DNA from 3 places in the Desulfitobacterium sp. PCE1 genome. Region 2 is predicted to be linked to each of the others. Evidence: riboswitches for the same ligand, from Rfam matches in the RefSeq annotation. Region 2 holds a riboswitch; each other region holds the start of a gene.
The links. Region 2 has a riboswitch for cyclic di-GMP ahead of DESPCE1_RS0108475 (AAA family ATPase). Riboswitches for the same ligand answer to the same signal wherever they lie in the genome.

Region 1 (7,703 bases), 1.2 Mb from region 2:
TTGTTCGTGATAAACTTAAGTGAGAATTGAGGGCTATCCTTAAGGAGAGAGTTAACATTGGAGCTTAAACCGATTAAGACACGTAAAATTTATGAAGAAATCGTGGAGCAAATTCGTGAACTGGTGGCTCGTGGAGAGCTTAAACCCGGCGATCGATTGCCTTCAGAGCGAGATCTGGTGGAGCGATTAAAGGTGAGTCGCGCTTCGATTCGGGAAGCCCTAAGTGCATTAGAATTGATGGGCTTGCTTGAAGTGCGTAGCGGTGAGGGAACTTTCGTCCGCAAATTGCGTTCCGAATCGGTGGTTGCGCCTTTAGCATGGATGCTCACCATGGAGAAGGGGACAGTGCTCGAATTGCTGGAGATTCGTAAGATTCTTGAGGTTCAAGCTGTAGGGATGGCTGCTGAGCGTGCCGAGGGAGAGGATTTAAGAGAATTATCCGCGGCATTAGAGCGGTTACAAGACGATTTAAACAGTCCAACCTCCGATGGCTCCTCGGACCATCGATTTCATTATGCTATTACACGTGCAACAAAGAATAAGATTATGATCCGGCTTATGGACACCATATCGGATCTTATGAAATACAGTCTTAAGACGAGTCGTTCGAAGCTGTATGAAGGAAAATATACACCTGCTCTTCTTTTTCAAGAGCATAAAAAGATTTATGAAGCTATTATGGCAAAGGATATACAAGGAGCAAAGGACTTTATGCTCGCCCACCTTACTGGGGTCGAGGAAGAAATCTTAAAAGGCTTTGATGAAGAAAATAATGCAGCAAAATCTATAAATTGATATGCTTTAGATAAGATATGAAAATATTGGGACAGAGCGTAAAAGGGCTCTGTCCTTTCTTTTCTCTGTTAAAACGTTTATACTAAGCTTGATGAAAATTTTTTTAGGGCTTTTGCAGGATAAAATAGATCAAGCGTTGTTCTAAGAGGTGAAGTAGATGCTAAACACATGTCAAATGGTCTATCATCATAAGAATTGTTTAAATACAAAAAAACCCTATGCTAAGCCTTGTCGGTTATGTATAGAGGGTTGCCCTCATCAGGCTATTTCGGAATATCGCGAAATTGATGCCAAAAAGTGTACCGAATGTGGGGTGTGTATGGCCGTTTGTCCTAGCGATGGCTTTGTGGATCGTTCGACAGACCTCCTGCATACTTACATTGAGGAAGGTGAGGAGATTACTCTCAATTGTCCTCAGGCAGCACCTTTAGGATTTGAGATCCCCTGTTTGGGGATAATTGATGGTGATCTGTGGCTTACCCTAATGCACGCCGCGAAGGAGAAGAAGGTTATCATCCATACGGGGAAATGTGCAGAGTGCCCTGATAAAAGAGCCTGTGCTTTAAGTGTGAAGAGCTTCAAAGCCATCCATGAGGATTGGCCGGATCATCCCCCGATAGTCATCCAAGTAAGTCCTGACCAACCAGAAGAAGCTGAAACACCAGGAATTGGTCAAAAAAGCAGAGCTGCCCTACCCAAAAAGCCGGCGGAAAAAAGAGGGTGGAAGCAGAAAGGTTGGGAGAAGCTCGAAAGCATATTACCTGGGTTGACAGCTGATGAAGCCTACCCAATCCCCCGTACGCGCCAATTATTAGTAAGGCGGATGGAAGGAAGTCCCCAGGACAAGATCCCAATCCCTGCTTTGCAGGTGGGAAATAAATGTACTAACTGCGGGGTTTGTGCAGCCATCTGCCCCCAAACAGCACTTGCCAAGAGAGAAAATGGAGAGGAACTAACCCTTATTTATGAACCTTATAAATGCGTCCGCTGTCAGCGCTGTGTCAATATTTGCAACCCGAAGGCCCTGGAATTTGTGCAAAAGCAACTGTCTCATCGTCACTACACGGGTAAAATTCTTCTCCATAAAGGAAGTCCTAAGCATTGTACCCGTTGTGGTAAGCAAGTATTCGATAATTCTGAACCCCCGATGTGTGTCGCTTGCGCTTCTTCCTCAAGTGATAGCATCTTTAATTCTTAGATTCCTAAAATAAATAGAAAACACGGCTAAGCCGTGTTTTCTCTGCCTATCAGTGATTTCGTTTTCGGTAGGGCAACAGTGGGAAGACTCTTTCGTGATTAATGATTGTGATGATTACAGCCACAGCCACAGCTATGGCCGTGCACATGAAGAGCGGGGGAAGCGCCATCTTGTCCGGTGGACTTTTTCTTCGCAGGTTCCCTTAAGAGTTGATTCGTTAAATGCCGAGTATGAGAAAGTGGCTGTTGCTGAACTTCCAAAGCCAGCTCGATGGTTTGGCGCAGGGTTTCATTAGGTACCCCTAAGGCTTTGGCATCCGTAACGGCTGAACGAAGGTTGGCCAGGGCATTCGTAGCTGCGGCAGCAGATATTTGTATTAATAAAGTTGTTTTTTGATCCAATTCCATAGTGACTCCTCCCGTAGTTGAATTTAAACCTAATATAGCATAAGAATGCGATAATCACAAAAACTTTAAGCAAATTTATGTTTGTACAGTCAAAGAGGATATTGAGATTCAAGGAAGGATTAAAGATGAAAGAAGAACGTGTTATTGTGGTCGGAGCAGGAGCAGCCGGACTTATGGCTGCGGGGCAAGCTGCCTTAAAGGGGGCTGAAGTTCTGCTTATCGAAAAGAAAGAACGCCCTGGACGGAAAATCGCCATTTCGGGTAAAGGACGTTGCAACCTAACCAATGCCGAGAATGTGGGAGATTTTATCCGGAATTACCCAGGCAATGGGCGTTTTCTCCATGGGATCTTAAGAGAATTTGATAATGTAAGACTTCGCGACTTCTTCTCCCATTATGGTGTTGAGACCAAAATAGAACGGGGAGGGCGAGTATTCCCTATCTCTGATGATGCCGAGCAAATCGTTGAGGCCTTGCTCAAGTATAATATGGATGCGGGAGTGGAGTTGGCTACCGGACAAACGGTGGAAGAGATACTTCTTCGTGAAGAGAAGGTCTGGGGTGTGCGTTTAGGCAATGGAAAAATCCTTGAAGGAAAGTCGGTGATCATCTGTACGGGGGGCGGTTCTTATCCAGCTACAGGCTCCACAGGAGATGGCTACAAGATGGCTCATAAGCTAGGCCATAAGGTTATCCCCCCGCGGCCATCTCTTGTTCCGTTGAGAACTCACGAAGACTGGGTGACTCAGGTTCAAGGGCTTTCCCTAAGGAATGTGGAAGCCGCTTTGTGGTATAGCGGGAAAAAGCAGCAAACAGAATTTGGAGAGATGCTTTTTACTCACTTCGGTGTCTCCGGCCCGATTATTCTTACTTTGAGCCGCTGGGCGGGAGAAGTATTGGCCCGCGGAGAAAAGGTTCACCTGACTATCAACCTCAAACCTGCCTTGACGGCAGAACAATTGGATCAGAGGGTACAAAGAGATTTTAAGAAATACTTAAATAAGCAATTCAAGAACTCACTGGATGAGATCCTCCCTAAAAGCTTGATTCCCATAATCATCCAATTGTCTAAAATCCCCCCTGAGAGAGTGGTCAATAGTATCAATAGGGAAGAAAGAAAATACCTGGTGCATTTGTTGCAAGAGCTCCCTTTATCCATCAAAGAGACCTTACCTCTAGCTGCAGCCATCGTGACGGCTGGAGGAGTGGATGTCAAAGAAATCGATCCGAAGACCATGGCTTCCAAAAAGGTCAAGGGTCTGTATTGGGCCGGAGAAGTAGTGGATGTGGATGGAGTGACAGGAGGCTATAATCTGCAAGCAGCTTTTGCCATGGGATACCGGGCTGGCCGAGGAGCGGGAGAATACGCTTTAATAAATGACTAGAATCTGCACGCTCTAAAAATAATAATCATGTCTTAGTTCTACACAGGACGCATAAACTGGTGATGAGGTGAAGTTTATGCGTCCTTTGCAATTTTTTAGTAAGAATAAGAAGCGAAATGGATTTATTCCTCGTTCCGGGAGAACCACAGCCCGTGCCAATAAACGTCGGCATAATTATTCGTCAGGTCTGCTTAAATTCGAGAAGGCTATTATTCGGGCGGTCGTTCTCTCAGCTGTCTTCTTGGTTTTAGCTCAGATGGCTTTAGGGTTAGCTAAAGATCCTGTGGATTATTATATTTCCGTGGCACAGAACGTAGAAGCGCCTTCCTTGGACAGTACGCCGGTATCAAGTACGGTCACACCGAATTTAATTCAGGAAGCGACTTCTCAAACATCCCTGATAACCCTCAAAGCTGTTCCCGCCGCACCGGTCCGCGTGATCCAAAATGGAAAAGTTCTCGGAACCTTAGCACGAGGGGAATTGGAGATCCCTGTTCAAGGAGGAATACTTCAGTTGGATGGAACCAATGTATCCGCCATTGTGCGCATACAGGTGATCAGGAAAGATTCCGCCCTGACAGAGCCTCGGCTTAATCAGACGGTTATTATCGAGCATAATGTCCAAACTTTAAGAGTCAGCCGCTAGGACATGGGATAAAAGATGTTGCTCGGTTATTGCCTGAGGCAGTTTATCTATGCTATACTAAATTATTAAAAATTAAATATTTCTAATGGTTGGGGCAAACTTTGTGAAAGCAAAGGACGCTAAAGCTATGGGTCTAAGGTCGTTGCGCAAGATCGACTAAGATCGCCAAGCTACAAGTGCTTAGAACTTCTTAGGGGAGAGTAGTTCCTTTTTGGACTACTCTCTTTTTGTATGCTTTTTTAGGAAAGGAGTGCTTACAGGACCGCGACATTATGAGTCTGTCTATCCTATTTACACATTATTATTGACTTGAGGGGGAGATCCAGTGAGTACGAAGAAAAAGACTATTAATTTTTTGCAGGAGTTTTCAATACCATTAATTCTAGGTGTTCTTATTGCACTTGTTTGGGCTAATTTAGTGCCGGAGAATTACCATCATTTTGTGCACAATGAAATTATGGGAGACCTATCCCTTCATTTCTTTGTTAATGATATTTTTATGGTGTTCTTTTTTGCTATAGCGGCTGTTGAAATCACCCAGAGCCTATTGCCTGGAGGGAGCTTAAATCCCATTAAACGGGCCGTCAACCCCTTAATGGCCACCCTTGGCGGTGTTCTGGGCCCGGCCCTTGTATTTATTGGTTTAAATGCCCTGATAGGGAGTTCCGAATTCGCTAAAGGTTGGGGCATACCTACAGCCACCGATATCGCCTTAGCTTGGTTGGTGGCAAGGGTAGTGTTTGGGGCTCATCATGCTGCCGTCTCCTTTTTATTGCTCTTGGCTATTGTCGATGATGGCATCGGTCTCATGATTATCGCCTTCTTTTACCCTGACCCCGCCAATCCGGTGGCCCCGATCTGGTTATTGCTCACTGTGGGAGGGATGCTGGTCGCTTATCTGCTTCGACGCAAAAATGTTCGGAGCTACTGGCCTTATATCGTCTTTGGGGGAGTGCTGAGTTGGGCAGGGCTTTATCTGGCTCATATTCATCCGGCTCTGGCCCTGGTTTTCATCGTTCCCTTCCTGCCCCACCCTCCCAGGGAGGAATTCGGCTTGTTTGAGGATGATCCCAAAGATCATTCTACTTTGAAAACATTTGAGCACGAGTGGAAAATTTTCGTGGATTTTGGCCTGCTTTTGTTCGGGTTAACCAATGCGGGCGTGGAGTTCTCGGAAATCAGCACCCTCACATGGCTCATTTTCATTGCCCTCTTAGGAGGAAAAACTCTGGGAATATTCCTAATGGGCTCTTTGGCAACAGTTATCGGCTTTCCCTTTCCCAAGGGCATGGGGTATAAAGAGCTTCTTGTGGCGGGCGTGGTAGCGGCTATGGGACTCACAGTCGCCCTGTTCGTTTCAGGCGTGGCCTTTATCGATCCGGGTCTGCAAGGAGCAGCAAAAATGGGAGCCCTCTTCAGTGCAGCTTCGGCAGTCATTGCCTTGGTCGCGGGTAAAGTGCTAGGAATTAAGAAAAGCCAAGACACTCAAGCTTAATTCTGAACCCAAATCTGTATGGTCATCCGCAATTGATTTTTCCATGCAGAACTATAGATTCGAGCTTGAAAATCGATCGGATGCATCATATAATATAATTTAATATCCAATTCAACATCTGATGTAGAGATACTAGTTGTAGGACGGTTTAGTTTTCTATTTTTCCCCCCAATTGAATAATGGAAGGATGGTAGGACGGTGGAATCAGATAATTGACACCGTAGGTGTCTTTTTTATTCTCTTTTTTAGGAAATGTACTAATGTCTAAAAGTACATAGTGTAGTACTATTAAAGATGGATAATCTAATCAAAGGAATCCCTTAAGGGAAAGGAATGAATAGAATGGTTGCAGAAAGTAAGAAAATTGCTATGGCGGCATTGCGCATGGCCATGGCCGAAAGCCGTGAAGAAGAAGCACACTTGAAGGATGGTTTTGGTCGCCACGGAATTCGTACTGTGGCTGTGGATTATGGCGGTGAGTATCTTACAGCTATTAAAAAAATCGTGGAAAGGGCCATAGTTGCCGCCAAGCGGGAAGGGGTCATTAAGGAAACCCATGGAGATGAAGGGGCTGTTGCCGGAGCCACCCGGGAAGCATTGAGTCAGATTATGCCAAAGGCTATGGGATTAAATATCGGTGGGAAAATCGGTATTGCCAGGAGAGATGAACATTTGTCGGTGGCGGTTTTCTTTGGAGTGGGCTTATTGCATCTGGATGAGGTGGCTGTGGGCCTGGGACATAGGGCGTCTCCGAAAGAAAATATGGATTAAAAGGGAGATGAAGTAATGTGACGAGGGTTCGTGGTATACGTGGCGCCATTACGATTCAAGAAAATGATGTAGAACAAATCCGTCAAGCGACACAGGAACTCTTGCAGGAGATGATGATGCGTAATTCCTTAGCGACGGAAGATATTATCAGTGCCATCTTCACCCTGACCAAGGATATCGATGTTGCATTTCCTGCCACTTTCGCACGTCAACTGGGTTGGGATAGGGTGCCTATGATCTGCCTGAATGAAATTCCTGTTTCAGGCTCGCTGCCACTATGTATTCGAGTGCTGCTTCATGTAGAGTCTTCTTTAACTCAAGAAGAAATCCACCCGGTGTACCTAAGAGATGCGGTTAACTTACGCAGAGATCTTGTGGAGTAGAGTTGTATTATGGTAGATTTTGCTCACGCTGCAAGTGAGTAATATAAACAAAAAAGTAGGATGGTAGTTAAGGAGTGGAAAATTATGATTATCGTATTAAAGCGTGGAGCCGGTGAGACAGAAGTTCAGGAAATCAATGAGCGTTTGAGCCAGGAGGGATTTAAGATTCATCTATCCCAAGGGGTAGAAAAGATTATCATTGGTGCCGTAGGAGATCGTTCGCGACTGAAGGCTCTGGACCTGGAAGCCCTGCCTTGGGTAGAAAAAGTGGTTCCCATTCTGGCACCCTATAAGCTTGTAAGTCGTGAGTTTCAGAGTGAGAATACCATCGTTAAGATAGGGGACTATGAGATTGGCGGGGACGAAATTCACGTAATGGCGGGACCCTGCAGCGTTGAAAGCCGGTCCCAGATTTTAGAGACTGCGCACGCTGTTAAAGAAGCAGGGGCTACCTTTTTGAGAGGAGGAGCTTTCAAACCCCGTACTTCTCCCTATGCTTTTCAGGGCTTGGAAGAGGATGGATTAAAACTTCTCGCCGAAGCCAGAGAAGAGACGGGGCTCCTGGTCGTAACTGAAGTAGTGGATGTGCGGGATGTGGAGCTTGTAGCCCATTATACGGATAT
Region 2 (7,703 bases):
CTTCATCCCTGCTTGCCCGCATCATCGAAAAACCCGTTCAGCATGAGGGTGTTGTGGTAAATAGGGTAAACATCATCCTACTCTTTGTGGAATTAGTTCTTTTATTGGCTTTGCTTCTGATCTCTTTTTCAGGGGCTAAAGGTCCAGTGGCGGCTGATTCTGCCCGAATAGTTGTCGCTGGAAGACTTGCCTCCTATTTTTGGATTCTGTTAATTGCTGTCGGATTGGTTTTTCCACTTCTAAATAACTTCTACCCAAAGAAAAAGCGAGCTGAAAAGAGTGGTAGGATCTTAGGTTTGTTAAGTGAGATGGCTACACTCATCGGAGGGGCAACGCTGCGAGCCATTATAGTATTATCGGCATTACCTATCTGGACTATATAATCGATCCAGCCGGGAGTGACTACTAAGGGTATGAAAATAGAGATGAAAAAAGCGCTTATCATGACTTTATCTTTAATACTGGCAGTTTTTATAGGCTTAAGCTGGGTTAGGCCGGGAAATGATGTGCTGTTGCAAGCTAAAGAGGTCCTACCCGAGGCGCAGTCTTTTAAGAAGATTGCGTCTTCACCCCTTACTTTAGAAGGGATAAGTCAGGACTCCAGTGGAGAAAAAGAGATCAAAGGCTATGTTGTCATTGCAAAGGCAAGTTCATATGGTGGACCAATTACCATCGCAACAGGAATTAACCCATATGGAGTTATTCTTGGTACCGCACTTATTGAACACAAGGATACACCTTCATTTATTAGAGTTGTTATGAAACATGATTATCTCAAGCAATTCGAAGATAAAAAAATAACCGACCCCCTATCGATCAAACAGGATATTAATGCGATATCGGGAGCAACTTATAGCTCCCGAGGCATTGCCGAAGCGATTTCAATAGGTAGTCATGAAGTAGCCAGAAATCAGTTTGGGCTGGAGGTTGAAGATGAAGAGGCAGCATTCGTTTTTGGAGTGAGGGAAGGTTCTGTTATTGTCTTAGTCATCCTGATGCTTGTTGGGATAGCACTAAAAAATGATAGAATCCGCTGGATAACCATGGCAGGAAGTCTGGTGTTGATTGGTTTCCAATACAACACACCCATCTCACTTTCAAATCTTGCCTCCTTTTTAATGGGATATCTTCCTTCAATTCGGCAGAACTTGGTTTGGTATATATTTTTAACTGTTATTCCGATATTAACTTTTCTGATTGGAAAAAACCTATACTGCTTCTGGCTTTGTCCCTTTGGAGCCCTGCAAGAGTTATTGGCCAAAGTATTTGTAAGTAAAGAGGTCATTTGCTGTAGCCGAGCGGTAGAACAAAAGGTTGCCCTGGTCAGGTATGTTTTATTATATATTGCCTTATTGGGCGCTGTAATCTATCAGTCGCCGGGATTGGCGGGTTATGAACCTTTTGCCACCCTATTCGGAATGCAAGGAGATATCGTCGAGTGGCTGATTTTAATGGTTGTCTTATTATCCGCATTATTTATTCGGAGATTCTGGTGCCGCTTTTTTTGTCCGGGAATGATTTTCAATAGAATTATTTTGAGATTAAGACATCATTGGATTGATTTTAAAAAGAAATTTGGAGCAAAATTAAACCAAGGGTGTCCCGCACAAAACTCGGTGGATCAATGAGGTGCGACGATGAATTTCAGCGAAAATAAACATGATAGTCTATTTCTATTCCTCGTAGGTTTAACTGTTTTGTTGATTTGTATCAACTTTTTGACCCGTTTTATTTAGGGAAAGGTAAGATCATCTTGAATACCGTTGCAGAAGGGAGGGAAATGAAAAAGTTGAAAAAGCTTGGAAGGGAATTTTATGACAGGGATTCGACGATTGTAGCAAAAGAACTCTTGGGAAAGCTGCTCGTGCATAAAGTAAATGGGCAGAAAATATCGGCAAGAATCGTTGAGACAGAGGCCTATATGGGTGTTGATGACAAAGCAGCTCACTCCTACGGTGGCAAAAGGACGCCCAGGGTTGAGGTTATGTATGGTGGACCCGGTTATTCCTATGTGTTTACGATTTATGGAATACACTGTTGCTTTAATACTGTCACCAGGGAGGAAGGAAATCCTCAGGCAGTTTTAATCAGGGCGGCTGAGCCGGTAGAAGGAATTGAGTGGATGGCCCAAAAAAGATATGGGAAACCCTATGAGCAACTCACTAAAAGTCAGAAGAGGGGTCTAACTAACGGGCCTGGAAAACTATGTGCAGCCTTAGGCATCGACATCCTTGCCAATGGAGTGGATTTATGCGGTGATGAAATTTATGTGGAAGATGACGCAGAACAGGACATCCGTATCGTTTCGACGAAGCGCGTGGGAATTGATTATGCTGAAGAAGCAAAAGATTATCCCTGGAGATTCTATGTGGAAGGCAATGAGTATGTATCTGTAAAGTGAATTTTAAATTATCCTGAGACGGTGGTGATTTTATGATTGGAAAATATTAAATTAAAGAGCCATATCAGGCAACCGCTAAAAGCCCCTAGTAAGATCAGTTCGGATGTATTGTGTAGTTAGGGAATGGAGAGGAGTAATTATTATGCCATATGTAAATATTAGAATCACGAATGAAAACGTCACTCCGGAAAAGAAAGCATTGCTTATCAAAGGAGCTACTCAGTTACTTGTGGATGTGTTGGGCAAAAACCCCAATACAACGGTCGTGGTGATCGATGAGGTCAATACTGATAATTGGGGTATTGCCGGGGAGACTATAACAGCTCGTAGAAAAGACGGTCGCTAATAATAGTGGAGAAATATGAAAACAGGACTATTTGGTATACATGCGTTATCAAAATAGAGATCAAGCGATTAACAGGTAAGATCGCCAGGTACTAAATAGGATATTTGGTTATTTGAAAGGAATCCGGGTTTTATTGGATAAATAGAACCCGGATTATTGTGAATAAGTGTGGAAAAATTATTGTTTGGCATTTCCGGTTTGCCACTATACGATGGGATAAAACGATTTAATTATGCAACCGGTATTCACTATTTGAAGTCTATAGGGCTGGATGCTATGGAACTGCTGTTTGTTCGAAGTGTCAATGTGACGGATAACAACAAGGATGCTGTTCTGGAAGCAAAGCAAAAGGAAGGCTTTTACCTTTCGGCCCACGCATCTCATTATATCAACCTGAATTCAGATGATACTGCTATACAAATTCAATCAATCGAAAGAATAATTGATGCAGCAAAAGGGTTAGCTAAGGTCGGAGGAAGGAGTCTGGTACTTCATCCGGGATTCTACATGAATGACTCCAAGGAAGTTGCTTACGCTACAATTAAAATTAATTTAATGAAGCTTTCGAGTTATGGCGTAGATTACAGGCTTGAGACAACTGGAAAGGGGTCTCAGTTTGGAACGCTGGAAGAGCTGGTTTCCCTTTGTCAAGAGGTTCCCTCATGTAAGCTCTGCATTGATTTTTCTCATATTCACGCGAGATCAAACGGCGGTCTTAAGAATTATGACGATTTTGCTGGTGTTCTTAAGCACGTCCTTGATAATTTAGGCAGAACTGCCCTGGAGGATTTACACATTCATATGGGGGGAATAAAGTACACAGCGAAAGGCGAAAGAAGTCATGTTCCATTACTGGAAAGCGACTTTAATTATAAGGAATGTCTAAGGGCTATAAAAGATTATGATGTCCGAGGATGTATCATAGCTGAAGGGCCTCTTTTAGAGAGAGATGCTTTACTTCTAAAAGAAACTTATGAAAAATTGGTCTAAAGGCAGTGGTGCAAAGTCGCAGGGTCTAAGGCGCTCAGAAAGCGCTAGGATAGCTTGGTTGCTAAAATGTTGCAAAGACTGTCTTTTTAGGACGGGCTTTCGTTATATAAGTTCCGCAACTTTGTACGTTAGGGTCAAAAAAATGCTATGCGGTAAAGCCGCATGACATTAGTATTTTTCGAGAGTAATGGCCCCGATTTCCATACTTCAAAAGCCCACTATTTTAATTGAGTCAGAAGACATGTAAAACTAGAAAGAATGGAAATTGGAGAGGAAATGAAGAAAAGATGTGGAATATTAGAAGAATTGCGAAATATGCTCTTTAATAGTGATAGGGAAATGGTGGTTTCTATATAAAGTTTTGATATGAGTTGTGAAGATGATCAAGTTTGGCTAAAAACTGAGTTCGCTAGCAAGCCCTAATGTAAAAAGCCCTCCAGATTGCTAAAGAGCGAGTCCCGTTATTTATGTGAAAAACAGTTGAAGAAAAGGAAAGAAAAGAGGTTGTTGTGATGTGGAGTTCACTTAAAAAGATATTATATGGGGATAACAAATCAACATCACCAAACGATGCTGTTTTTGAGTGCAGACTTTGCCAGGCCACATTCAATATCGATGCCAGACCTTCTGAAGAGTATCAACTCTGTTATGCATGTTTTAAAGCAACAAGTGATCATGTGGCATCACTGATAGAAAATATCGGAGTGTTAAAAGAAAAAGCAAATAACGCAGGACAAGCGGGGAATTCTTATGTGCAAATGCACTATTTAAAGGAAATTTTGGATAGGCTAACCGAATACAAAGAATCCTATTACGATAAGGGTGTCGACATTATTAATGAGGATATCAATAAGTTAATTGGAGAGGTCCGGGAAGTACATGATGAAGCGGCCAAAGAAGTCAGGGAAAGCAGACGGCGCAGAGTTAAAATGGATGTATCCGCAATGGAACTTTGGACTAGAGAGCAGTGGAATGGTATTCGTGCCGATCAGCAAAGAGTTCTGAAAGATTATTTAAGTTTATACGACACTATAGATAGAGCGGGATATGGACTAAAGGATGGCAGATCCCTGGCAAATGAATTATTCCAAACCGCAGTACACTTCTTGACTTATATAGCCTTAGCGGATGGCGACTTAACTGAGATTGAAAGCCAAATCATCAAGGATTATCTAAATATAGGCGGAGCTTATGCCATAGATGTGGAAGCCTCGAAAAAATATATACTAGAGAATCCCCAGTTTGCAGAGGGGATCCCATCTTTTCTGGATATCATTAGAGAGCTTGATCAACATCTTAGTGAAACAGGTACACGCTCAAAGAAAGCCGTGGAGACAATGACCGGGATTGTCATGTTTTTTGGATATCTGGGTAAGTATTTCTTGTATGAAAGCTGCAATGACATTGATATTAACAAATCGACGGCGTTATACGAGTATTTATTGCATCTCAATGAGTACTTGGAAGATAACGGATATGAAACAACAGACCTGCACGAATTCCAAGAGATAGATCCGGAGGACGTGGATAGAACCGGCAGTTCTAATAAAAACCTTGAGCAACTGCTCCAGGAATTGAATGAACTGATCGGATTAGCTAGGGTTAAAAAGGATCTGAATAGTCTGGTCAATTTGATTAAAGTGCAAAAGATACGTGAGGAACGGGGCTTCAGTCAACCGGCCATGTCTTTGCATTTGGTGTTTTCGGGGAACCCTGGAACAGGAAAAACAACGGTGGCCAGATTGCTGGCCGAAATATATAAAGCATTAGGATTGGTTTCCAAGGGCCAGCTTATTGAAACTGACCGTTCAGGGCTTGTTGGCGGGTATGTGGGACAAACCGCTCTAAAAACCCAGGAAGTGATCAGCAAAGCGAAGGGCGGTATCTTATTTATTGATGAAGCCTATTCTCTTACAGAAAACCGGGGAGAATCAGATTTTGGAACTGAAGCCATCGATACCCTTGTCAAAGCCATGGAAGATCACCGGGCAGATTTAGTCGTAATAGTAGCAGGATATCCTGAACCAATGGAGCGTTTTTTGGATTCCAATCCGGGTCTGCGGTCACGGTTTAATAAATTTATTGTCTTTGATGACTACAGCGCGGAGGAATTGATATTAATTTTACAATCCATGTGTAAAAAGGCGAATCTAAGGCTGTCAAGCCAAGTAGAAGACTCCGCCTATTCATTCTTCCAAAAACAATGCGATTCGGATACATTTGCCAACGCAAGAGATGTAAGAAACTTTTTTGAAAAAGCTCTTGTTAACCAGGCCAATAGATTAGCCCAAATTGAAGATTTAAGTGATGAAATGTTGTTTGCAATAGAATATGAAGATATAAAGGATAGTACTTGTTAAACTGTCGAATTTTGCAGATGATGAAGCGGAAGGCTTGGTCAAGCACGAGGAATGGGGTAAGTGGCAGGAAGAGTCGGTGAACTATTCCTGTCGAACTGCTCTGTTCATCCTCCTGCTGAGTTTACCCGACTCCAAAAAATGCTTGACCAAAGCGTTAGATGCCTTCATACTTAGGTTAACTTAACTATCTTTTAATGTTTTACCAGAGGAAAAAGGATATGATAGTGATGATATGAAGTGTGGGACTTTTCCCGAAGATATATTGAGATATCTTGTTAAAAATAACATCTTTTTAGATTTTGATAGTTTTAAACAACAAGTAGAAGAAACAATTATCACATTATTGTCTGACTAAACATTATAAAATGGGAAGCAAATAAAGCGATTATGCTTACAGATCGGCATCCATATTCTTTTGTGACGATAGGATTGAAGAGTGGAATGAAAAATACGAAGGTACTTGGATAACGGCTTACAGTTTGTGCTGGCGTTTTTTGAGGTAGTAGGTGCTTCACAGAAATAAAACCGTGGCGACTTGTCACGGTTTTATTATTTCTAGGATTTATTTAAAGCGGAGAATCTACAGTCAGGAGCTTTGTTTCAAAAAGAAAAGAAGAAACATGTTGAGATGCCAGAATTATTAAAAAAGGTTAAGAATTGAAAAAGGAATTATCAACCTGCTTGTTTAATAGCTATAGTAATGAAAATCCCTAACGACAAGGAGGGTAAGATGTATATGCTAACAAAGCGTCAAAATTTATTGGAAACCATAAAGGGCGGAAATCCGGACCGGTATGTAAAGCAGTATGAGTTTATGAATCTCATCATGGAGGCCAGCGTAACTATGGCTGGTTTTCCTGCCCCGGGGCAGACCTCCAAAGGAGCCTGGGGAATAACCTGGATGTGGCCGGAGGGGCAGATAGGGCCGTTTCCTGTACATGATGAAGAACATAAGGTTTTAAAAGATATCACGGAGTGGAGAAAATACGTCAAAGCACCTGAGATTCCCATAGATGATGAAACCTGGGCCCCGGCTATCGCTCATGCCCAGGCTGTCGACCGGAATGAGGAATTTGTGACGGCGATGGCTGCACCGGGAGTATTTGAAATGACTCATCACCTGATGAGTATGGAAGACGCGTTAATGGCCTTATATGAAGAACCGGAAGCCATGCACGAACTGATCAACTACATTACCGAATTCGAATTAGCTTATGCAAAAATCGTCATTGAAAAAATCCATCCGGACGCTCTTTTCCATCATGACGATTGGGGCAGCCAGATCAACTCTTTCATTTCTCCGGAAATGTTTAAAAAGTTTTTCCTCCCCGCCTATAAAACAATCTATGGCTACTATAAAGCGAATGGTGTGGAAGTGATTGTCCATCACAGTGATTCCTATGCTGCTAATCTGGTTCCCTTTATGATCGAAATGGGAGTTGATATCTGGCAAGGTGTTATGACCACCAACAACGCACCTGAATTAATCGAGAAATATGGTGGAAAAATTACTTTCATGGGAGATATAGACAGCGGGTATCTTGATCTTCCAGACTGGAAGCCTGAACGATGCGCAGAGGCAGTTGAGAGAGCTTGTCGGAGATGC
Region 3 (7,703 bases), 770 kb from region 2:
CTTATTGTCACCAATATGCGTAATTCCTTCAGCTGGGGACTCTATATTGCCACCTTTGCCTTTTTTGTAGGCATCGCTGCAGGTGGGTTGATCGTATCCTCCTCTGTCTATCTTTTTAACCTGGAGAACCTAAAACCCCTGACGAGGATTGCTTCCTTGTCGGCCTTTGCCTGTACCCTGGGAGCAGGGGCTATGATTCTGCCTGATATGGGTCGCATCGACCGGATCTATAATATACTCCTCCACCCCAATGTGAACTCTCCTCTTGTTTGGGATATGGTTGTTATCAGTGCTTACATGGTCGTAACCTTCTTAAGTGTGTATGTCCAGCTTCTTCCCGATTGGAAAAGGGAGGGACATGGTTTTTTTAAGGGTTGGACCAAGAACTATTCCCAAGAGGAGATAGAACGTTTCTCCCAAAAGTGGTCGAAGCGTGTGGCGATCATTGGCTTGCCCTTTGCCGTACTGATTCACACGGTCACTGCTTTGATCTTTGCCACCCAAGCCTCCCGGGGCTGGTGGAACACGGCGATACTACCCCCGGACTTTATTGCGGTAGCGGTGGCTTCGGGAACGGCCCTAGTGCTTTTAATTTCCCTCATTTATGTAGGGAAAGAAGGGTTTACTGAATATCAGGATGCCTTTAAGACGTTAGCCCTCATCGTAGCCGGTTCACTCCTGGTTCATTTTTTCTTCGTGGCTGTAGATCTGCTGATTCATGGCTGGTGGGGAGGGACCGAAGGTCATGAACTTTTCACCCTTCTCTTTGGCCAATATGGGATGATCTACGGCATAGAGCTTCTTTTGCCGGCCTTTACCATGCTGTTTTTCTTTACCCAAAAGGGCAAAAGTACGCGGCAAACCCTAATTCTTGGTTGTGTGCTGCTTTTTATAGGGGTTTTTGCCCACCGTATGATGCTGATGTTCCCGTCGTTTAATGCCATACCGTTAAGCTTCACTATTCATGGTACCGGTATCGAGGCCTGGGCATATCCTGTAGCCATCGGTGAATATCAAGAAGGGATATCTTCCTTTACCAGTTCCTGGCCCTATTTTCCCACGGGGATCGAAATGGCTTTAGGACTCTTTCCTTTTGGCGTGGTTCTGTTTGTCGTTTCTTTAGCCTTTCGATTATATTCCTTCTTGCCCAGCTCTCCGAAGAAATAAGCATCCCTAGTGCATAAAAGAGCGCAACGAACGGGTAAATTCGCTGCGCTCTCATTTTGCACTCCTAGAATGTAAATTGTTTAACTCTGTCTAAATAGCTTACTCCAGAATGGACTCGATAAAAAGAGTGCGCTTCTCCACGAGATTGTATTCTTTCGCTTGGACATTGGAAAGCTCGTCGTCGGCGACTAAAACCCTGACGATGGGGCGCATGGGCAGACTCTTATTTTGATCGACGATGATACCTGTTTCTCCGGTACTCAGTTTAACGGTACAGCCCGTGGGATATGCGGCAATATGTTTAAGAAACGTGATCACCAGATCCTTAGAGAAAAATTTCTCTGCGCTACCCATAAGAATTTCACAGGCTTCATGGGGCGGGATGCGGGTATGTCCTGGGCCGTCATTCACTAAATTATCATAGAAGTTAGCAATGCCTACAATCTGTGCCCACTGATGAACGGCATCTCCCTCCAGTTTACGGGGATAGCCGTTGCCATTGAGACGCTCATGGTGCTGGAAGGCAATATGGGCGCTCAATAAATTCAGTTCCCGTTTTGTTCTGAGTATATCGAAGCCGTGATTGGTGTGAGTTTGGTAAAGCTCCGCTTCCTCAGGAGTAAAGGGCTCTCGCTTATTTAACAGCTTCTTGGGCAATTTCACGGTGCCGATATCATGAAATAAGGCACCGATGGCTAATCCTTCCAGACTTTCCCGCTCCAGGCCTAAGGCCTTACCCAGTACAGTGGAGAGAACACATACATTGACGGAATGTGCAAAAATTTGATTGTCATAGGTCCTCATATCCGCTAATCCGATGAAGATATCCTTTTGGAAAAGGACATCCTGAATGATGTTGTCAATGTTCTTTTTTACATTAAAGCCATCAAAGTCTTTTCCTACTTTCACAGCTTGTACGGCATTATCCAGGGACGCCATGGCCTCACGCCGATGTTCTTCGGAGATAACATCCTCCACCACGATATCCTTACTTTCCTCGTCGTCAATATAGAGAATGCTGATACCAAGGGTTTTCAAACGTTCTATATAAGACTTGGTCAGAGACATTCCTCTTCCCAGGAGTACACGACCGTCATTGGTATAGATGGTTCGCCCCAGGATATCTCCTTCTTGAAGCCTGTTTATACTTAACTGACGCATTGAATTGTTCTTCCTTTCAAACTTATCTTCATAGATCAAATTTATAAAGAGGGGATCAATTTATAAAAAAGGGATATAAAATTAAAAATCGCCATGTGAACTGGCGACAAAGTAGTTTAAAGCTTAAGGCTTCGGTGGCTTGGCAATCATCAGGCATGTCCTGGAAGACCCATAGCTTTGCGTCCTTGGCTTTCGCCAAGTTTGCTATTGTCGACACTAAAGTGCAGGCTATACATATTTTATGTATCTAAAGTATAAGTTTTTTTATCACTCATCCTATTATAAATGTTAAGTTTTAGCTTCACAACATCTTCTCGCCCAAATGGGGAATTTTAAATAATAGGGTACATCCTCTATGAATCACGGAATATCTATGTTAGAATAGTCAGAATAGTTTATCTCTAAAGCGTTGAGGTGAAAAGAAATGATTCGTGAAGTTTATCCCCAAATTTATTTAAATGAAGTTCCATTGCCGAAAAATCCACTGAAGGCATTAAATAGCTATATTATCCTTTCCGAAGACCGTCCCCTGATTTTGGATACGGGGTTTAATAAGGAAGAGTGTAAAAAGGCTCTTATGGAAGGGATTGCTGCATCAGGCATTGATCTTAAACGGACAGATTTAGTGCTGACCCATATGCATATCGACCATTCCGGACTGGCCGACTATCTATGGAAACAAGGGTGTAAGGTCTATATCGGGAAGAAAGATGGCACCCTGCTGAATAACTTCAGAACTTCTCCTGAACTTGTGCTGAACCATCTGAGTGAGGGCCTTAATTTGAAACAAGGAATCGGGATAAAGGAGATAGAAGCCTTCGATATAGCTCCTAAGGAGCCTTTTGAATACACTCCACTGCAGGAAGGGGACTGTTTGGAGGTGGGGCCCTATCAATTCGAAGTTATCGATATTCCTGGTCATAGCCCAGGGCACATAGGTCTGTACGAAAGAAAGCATAAGCTGTTTTTCGGCGGGGATCATATTCTTAATGAGATAACTCCCAATATTACCTTTTGGCACTACAAAATCGATAGTCTGGGAAACTTTATTGAAAGCCTGAACAAGATTCGCCAGTTTGATATTGATTGGGTGTTTCCAGCTCATCGCAGCCTTATTCGAAACCACCGGCAACGAATTGACGAATTGATAGCTCATCACCAGGAACGACTCGAGGAAATCACCGGGATTCTGCGTGATGGTAAAAAAACCGTTATGGAGACAGCTGCAAGAATGCGCTGGGATTTGAACTATAAGAGCTGGAATGATTTTCCCCTAACCCAAAAGTGGTTTGCCTCTGGCGAAGCCATGGCTCATCTGGAGCATCTGGTGTATAAAGAAGAGGCCCAGCGAGTGAGTTTCGATGGGAAGCATTATTATGAATTGGTTAATCCGTGATAAAGGGAATTACTTCAGATGGTTTAGATAGATAAAGTTAGCCCGCCGGTTCCCGAAGGGAATTGGCGGGCTGCTTGTTGTGCACATTTTATGTATTTAGAAAAAATCTGAAAGCTAATTCTCCAGGATTTTGCTTTACACTGGTCGCTAGATAAGCTGCGCAGACAAAACTAACGCTCAAGCTCTTCGCTCCGAAAGGTACACCTGCGCCGCTAAGTCTTCTCTGTGGCAGGCGGCTTGGGCGAAACCCTCGCCCGGGTTTCGTGGCCAAATCGCTCCTCGAAAGCACTGCTTTCGCACTTGTTCTCAATGGCCGGTTGGAAACGTCCTGTTTCCAACCTTTCTCCGCTGCGTGCTTTCGCGAAGTTTTGTTTCCGCTCGCTTAAATTCGCTCACTCTTGTAAAGCAAAATCCTTGGGCTGTCTTTCGGGTTTGAGCGGCGCGTTGTAGGATACGCTACCAGACCCGAGCAAAGGTTTTCATCATCTGCCGCCCCGCGGCATGGCCGGCAGATGATGAAAAAGACCCCAGAAAAGACACGAAAAGACCCGCAAGCGTAGCTTTACGCACAAAAGCGAACGGATTTAGCGGAGGGGCGGTCGGGTCAATGTCGCTTTCTTAACGTAGCGAAGCCGCCGGTTCACATCAGGTATTACCCAGAGGTTTGGCGTAGCTGTTAAGAAAGCGAGTTGACCAGCCCCGGAGCTATGGAGTGAGCGATGTGCGTAAAGCTATGCGACCCAAGCAAGCTTTTTCGTCCTCTGCTGGTGCTGCGCCAGCGGCATAGCCGTCTACTCCTCAATAAGAACCTTAATGACATCTTTTCGACTGATGATTCCGATCATTTTTCCGTCCTCCATGATGGGCAATCGTTTCACATTATGCTTGATCATCAGAGAGGCGGCTTCCTCAATAGTAGCGTCTTTATTAAGGGTTATAACCTCTTGAGTCATAATCTCCGAGGCTTTGAGGGCAACTAATTTTTTTAGATCTGATTCATATTGCTTGACTCCACGGTAATAGATCAGAGCACCCAAGAATCCCACCGCTTCAGGAACCCGAGGGTTGGTTTCTTTATGAAGCAGGTCGCCTTCGCTGACAATACCAATTAAATTGCCGAAAAAGTCGAGGACTGGAACCCCGGAAATATGATGGTCACATAGTAGCTTAGCGATTTCTCTAATCTCGGTATTCGGTGAAATTGTAATAACATTAGTCTGCATAATATCCTGAACCTTCATTGCTAATACCCCCTTGACAATTACCTTGGGACATATTTTGTCTGAATTTAGTACTAGTATACCACGATTTTGACAAGAACAAATGAGGTAATCTGGTAAAAAAGGAAATAACAATCTTTCATAGAATTCTTAGACAAGAATTTTTTCTCATCTTTTACGAATTCCTGCCTATATTTAAGGTGAAAGGATGGGGTGCTATGAAGGATGAACCGAAGCCATCACAAGGAAAAGGGTACAGAGGTCCAAAGAATTGGAAAGCCGCTGCCGGCTTGAGCCTTGTAATTCTCTTGCTGGCAGCTTTTTTCTGGGGAGCGGGAGAACTGGGTACCCCTCCTAATGTACATGCCTCTAAGGTGACCATTAAGGCCTTGCATACCGATAAGCTGGGAGTGGATCTTGACAGTCCTTTTGTCTTAACCAGTTCGGAACCTTTGAGCGAAAAGACCATAACCACAGCCTTACATATTAACCCCCAATTTTCCTATACCCTGGATAAGCAAACCGGGGGACTGGAATATAAGATTATCCCCCAAGAGCAGTTAACAGCCAATACTATTTATACCCTAACCTTTGACCCAAACGGGTCAGGGCAAGAGAACCTGAGCTGGGCCTTCCAGACCAAAGGGGAATTTCGGGTCATCAACGCTCTGCCCCGGCGTGAGAGTACCCATGTCCCAATCAGCACGGGCATTGAGATAACTTTTTCCCATGATAGTTATGAAATCGACACCCTCAAAGACTATTTTAGCATATCCCCTCATGTGGAAGGTACTTTCGAAAAACACAAAAAGACTTTGGTTTTTGTCCCTAAAGGACTCGAACCATCCACCATCTATACCGTAGCCTTGAAAAAGGGTTTCCCCTTAATGGAAACCCATCAGACCTTGGCGGAAGACTATATCTTTAGTTTCGAAACGGGTTCGGGAAGTGAAAACACCGATCAATTTGTCTTTGATGTGAACTCCGAACTTACTGAGTTTAGTACAGCAGATGTTCCTGCTTTTCCAGCTTATTTCTCTAACTCGTTCATTCCTCCCCTTCATATAGACCTGTATCGCTATCCGGATTATAAAGTCTTCCAAGGAGCCTTAGGTCAGAGGGATCGGAATCCTCGTTGGTCCTATTTTGCCTGGAACCGGTATCGAGGAGATATGAACCCTCAGTATAAAGTGGCTGAATACGAGACGGAATTCCTTAGAATCGACGACTATAATCATTATGTCCTTTTCCCCGAAGAGCTGGAAGCCGGTTATTATGTCGCTGAATTGAAAGCGGGAGAAAGCATCCGGCAAATATGGTTTCAAGTCAGCGATTTAGCGGTATACCTGGCTCGGGGGGAAGAGAACACTCTGTTTTGGGCCAATGATCTAAACAGGAAGGCCCCGGCAGCTCATGCTCAGGTTACAATTGACAGCAGGAATCTTTCCACAGCCGCAGATGAATCAGGAGCGGTTTTGATACAGGAAAGTCTGGTAGGGACAGAGCAGGATTATGCCTTGGTGAAAAGTGGGAATAAAGAGACTCTCATACCCCTGGAACCTTGGCCTCAGTGGTATACCCAAGATAGGCAGAGAGCGATTCATTATTGGAAATATCTCTATTTGGACAGGGAGATTTACCAGCCTGAAGATACGGTCCATTTTTGGGGAGTTCTTGCTCCCAGAGGCAAGGACAGTCTTCAGGGACAAAAGGTACCGGCGGTCAAAGAGGCAAGTATAGAACTGATTGCCAGCAATGCCTTTTATTATGAAGGGGATGATGGGGGGCCGATTTTGACTCAGACCCTTCCCATCCAGGAGATGACCTATCAGGGACAGCTCAAGCTGCCCGTGCTCAAGCCGGGGTATTATTACCTGCAGCTTAAATCAGAAGGGAATGTACTGCTCACCAGGGGTTTTGAAGTGGCTACCTACCAAAAGCCTGCCTATAAGCTGTCTTTAAGTCAGGATAAGAGGGCCGTTTTTGTGGGGGAGGCTATGAATTTCCAGGTGAAAAGCGCCTTTTTTGAAGGAACTCCCGTTCCGGGCTTGCAATGTGCTTACACGATCCAAGATAAGAAGGGGTCAGTCATAACCGATGACCAAGGAGAGGCTGCACTATCTTTCAGCCCGGCACTTAATGAAGAGGATTATAGCCCTTATCGCTATCTTTACTTAGGGATGAACGCCGTCTTGCCTGAAGTAGGGGAGATTTATTCATCCGGTGGGCTTTATGTCTTTAAAAGCAAGGTCTATTTGACAGGAGAAGCCAAGCGTCATGAGAGTGGATATACTCTTAAAGCCCAGCTGTCCGCTGTGGATTTGACGGGTATCAACGCGGGAAAAGACTTTAGTGAGGAGCATTTTCTCAAAGAGTCCATCCCAAATCAGCCTGTTAAAGGCCACCTCTATCAGGAGGTATGGACAAAGGTAGAAGCCGGTCAGCGCTATGATTTTATCAACAAAGAGGTCGTGAAAAACTATTATTATGACTATTCCGTCAAGCATCAGGGAGACTTCGACTTGGTAACGGATGCCCAAGGAATGGTAAGCTATACCGGTGATTTGCCGGAACCCCGGAATTCCTATTACCTGGAGCTTGTTGCTGAGGATAGTGAAGGTCACCCTTTCAAGAAAAGGATCTATATAGGGAACAGCGGCAGCTTTAATCCGGAGCATCCCTATTATTACCTTCAAGGGGATAGAGGTGCAGAAGGGTATGCGCCTGGAGAAGAAGTCGAAGTGACCTTTATGATGAAT

Region 1: another riboswitch for cyclic di-GMP. It lies ahead of DESPCE1_RS0114225 (Na+/H+ antiporter NhaA); the one in region 2 lies ahead of DESPCE1_RS0108475 (AAA family ATPase).
Region 3: another riboswitch for cyclic di-GMP. It lies ahead of DESPCE1_RS0104570 (HD-GYP domain-containing protein); the one in region 2 lies ahead of DESPCE1_RS0108475 (AAA family ATPase).

The regions. Positions count from the first base shown of each region.
Region 1 is NZ_KB913023.1:2,855,549-2,863,251, reverse strand. Features, by position in the region: gene DESPCE1_RS0114250 (FadR/GntR family transcriptional regulator) at 58-795, shown strand; gene DESPCE1_RS0114245 (4Fe-4S dicluster domain-containing protein) at 953-1,993, shown strand; gene DESPCE1_RS0114240 (hypothetical protein) at 2,092-2,400, opposite strand; gene DESPCE1_RS0114235 (NAD(P)/FAD-dependent oxidoreductase) at 2,526-3,785, shown strand; gene DESPCE1_RS0114230 (hypothetical protein) at 3,862-4,431, shown strand; cyclic di-GMP riboswitch class I at 4,515-4,609, shown strand; gene DESPCE1_RS0114225 (Na+/H+ antiporter NhaA) at 4,757-5,926, shown strand; gene DESPCE1_RS0114220 (HutP family protein) at 6,269-6,697, shown strand; gene aroH (chorismate mutase) at 6,715-7,080, shown strand; gene aroF (3-deoxy-7-phosphoheptulonate synthase) at 7,165-7,703, shown strand, end outside.
Region 2 is NZ_KB913023.1:1,687,091-1,694,793, forward strand. Features, by position in the region: gene nrfD (NrfD/PsrC family molybdoenzyme membrane anchor subunit) at 1-383, shown strand, start outside; gene DESPCE1_RS0108455 (4Fe-4S binding protein) at 414-1,628, shown strand; gene DESPCE1_RS0108460 (DNA-3-methyladenine glycosylase) at 1,781-2,401, shown strand; gene DESPCE1_RS0108465 (2-hydroxymuconate tautomerase family protein) at 2,544-2,747, shown strand; gene DESPCE1_RS0108470 (TIM barrel protein) at 2,916-3,737, shown strand; cyclic di-GMP riboswitch class I at 3,729-3,803, shown strand; gene DESPCE1_RS0108475 (AAA family ATPase) at 4,250-6,097, shown strand; gene DESPCE1_RS22470 (DUF3102 domain-containing protein) at 6,132-6,281, shown strand; gene DESPCE1_RS0108480 (uroporphyrinogen decarboxylase family protein) at 6,834-7,703, shown strand, end outside.
Region 3 is NZ_KB913023.1:920,840-928,542, forward strand. Features, by position in the region: gene nrfD (NrfD/PsrC family molybdoenzyme membrane anchor subunit) at 1-1,167, shown strand, start outside; gene DESPCE1_RS0104570 (HD-GYP domain-containing protein) at 1,267-2,328, opposite strand; cyclic di-GMP riboswitch class I at 2,459-2,544, opposite strand; gene DESPCE1_RS0104575 (MBL fold metallo-hydrolase) at 2,753-3,724, shown strand; gene DESPCE1_RS0104580 (CBS domain-containing protein) at 4,516-4,965, opposite strand; gene DESPCE1_RS0104585 (Ig-like domain-containing alpha-2-macroglobulin family protein) at 5,163-7,703, shown strand, end outside.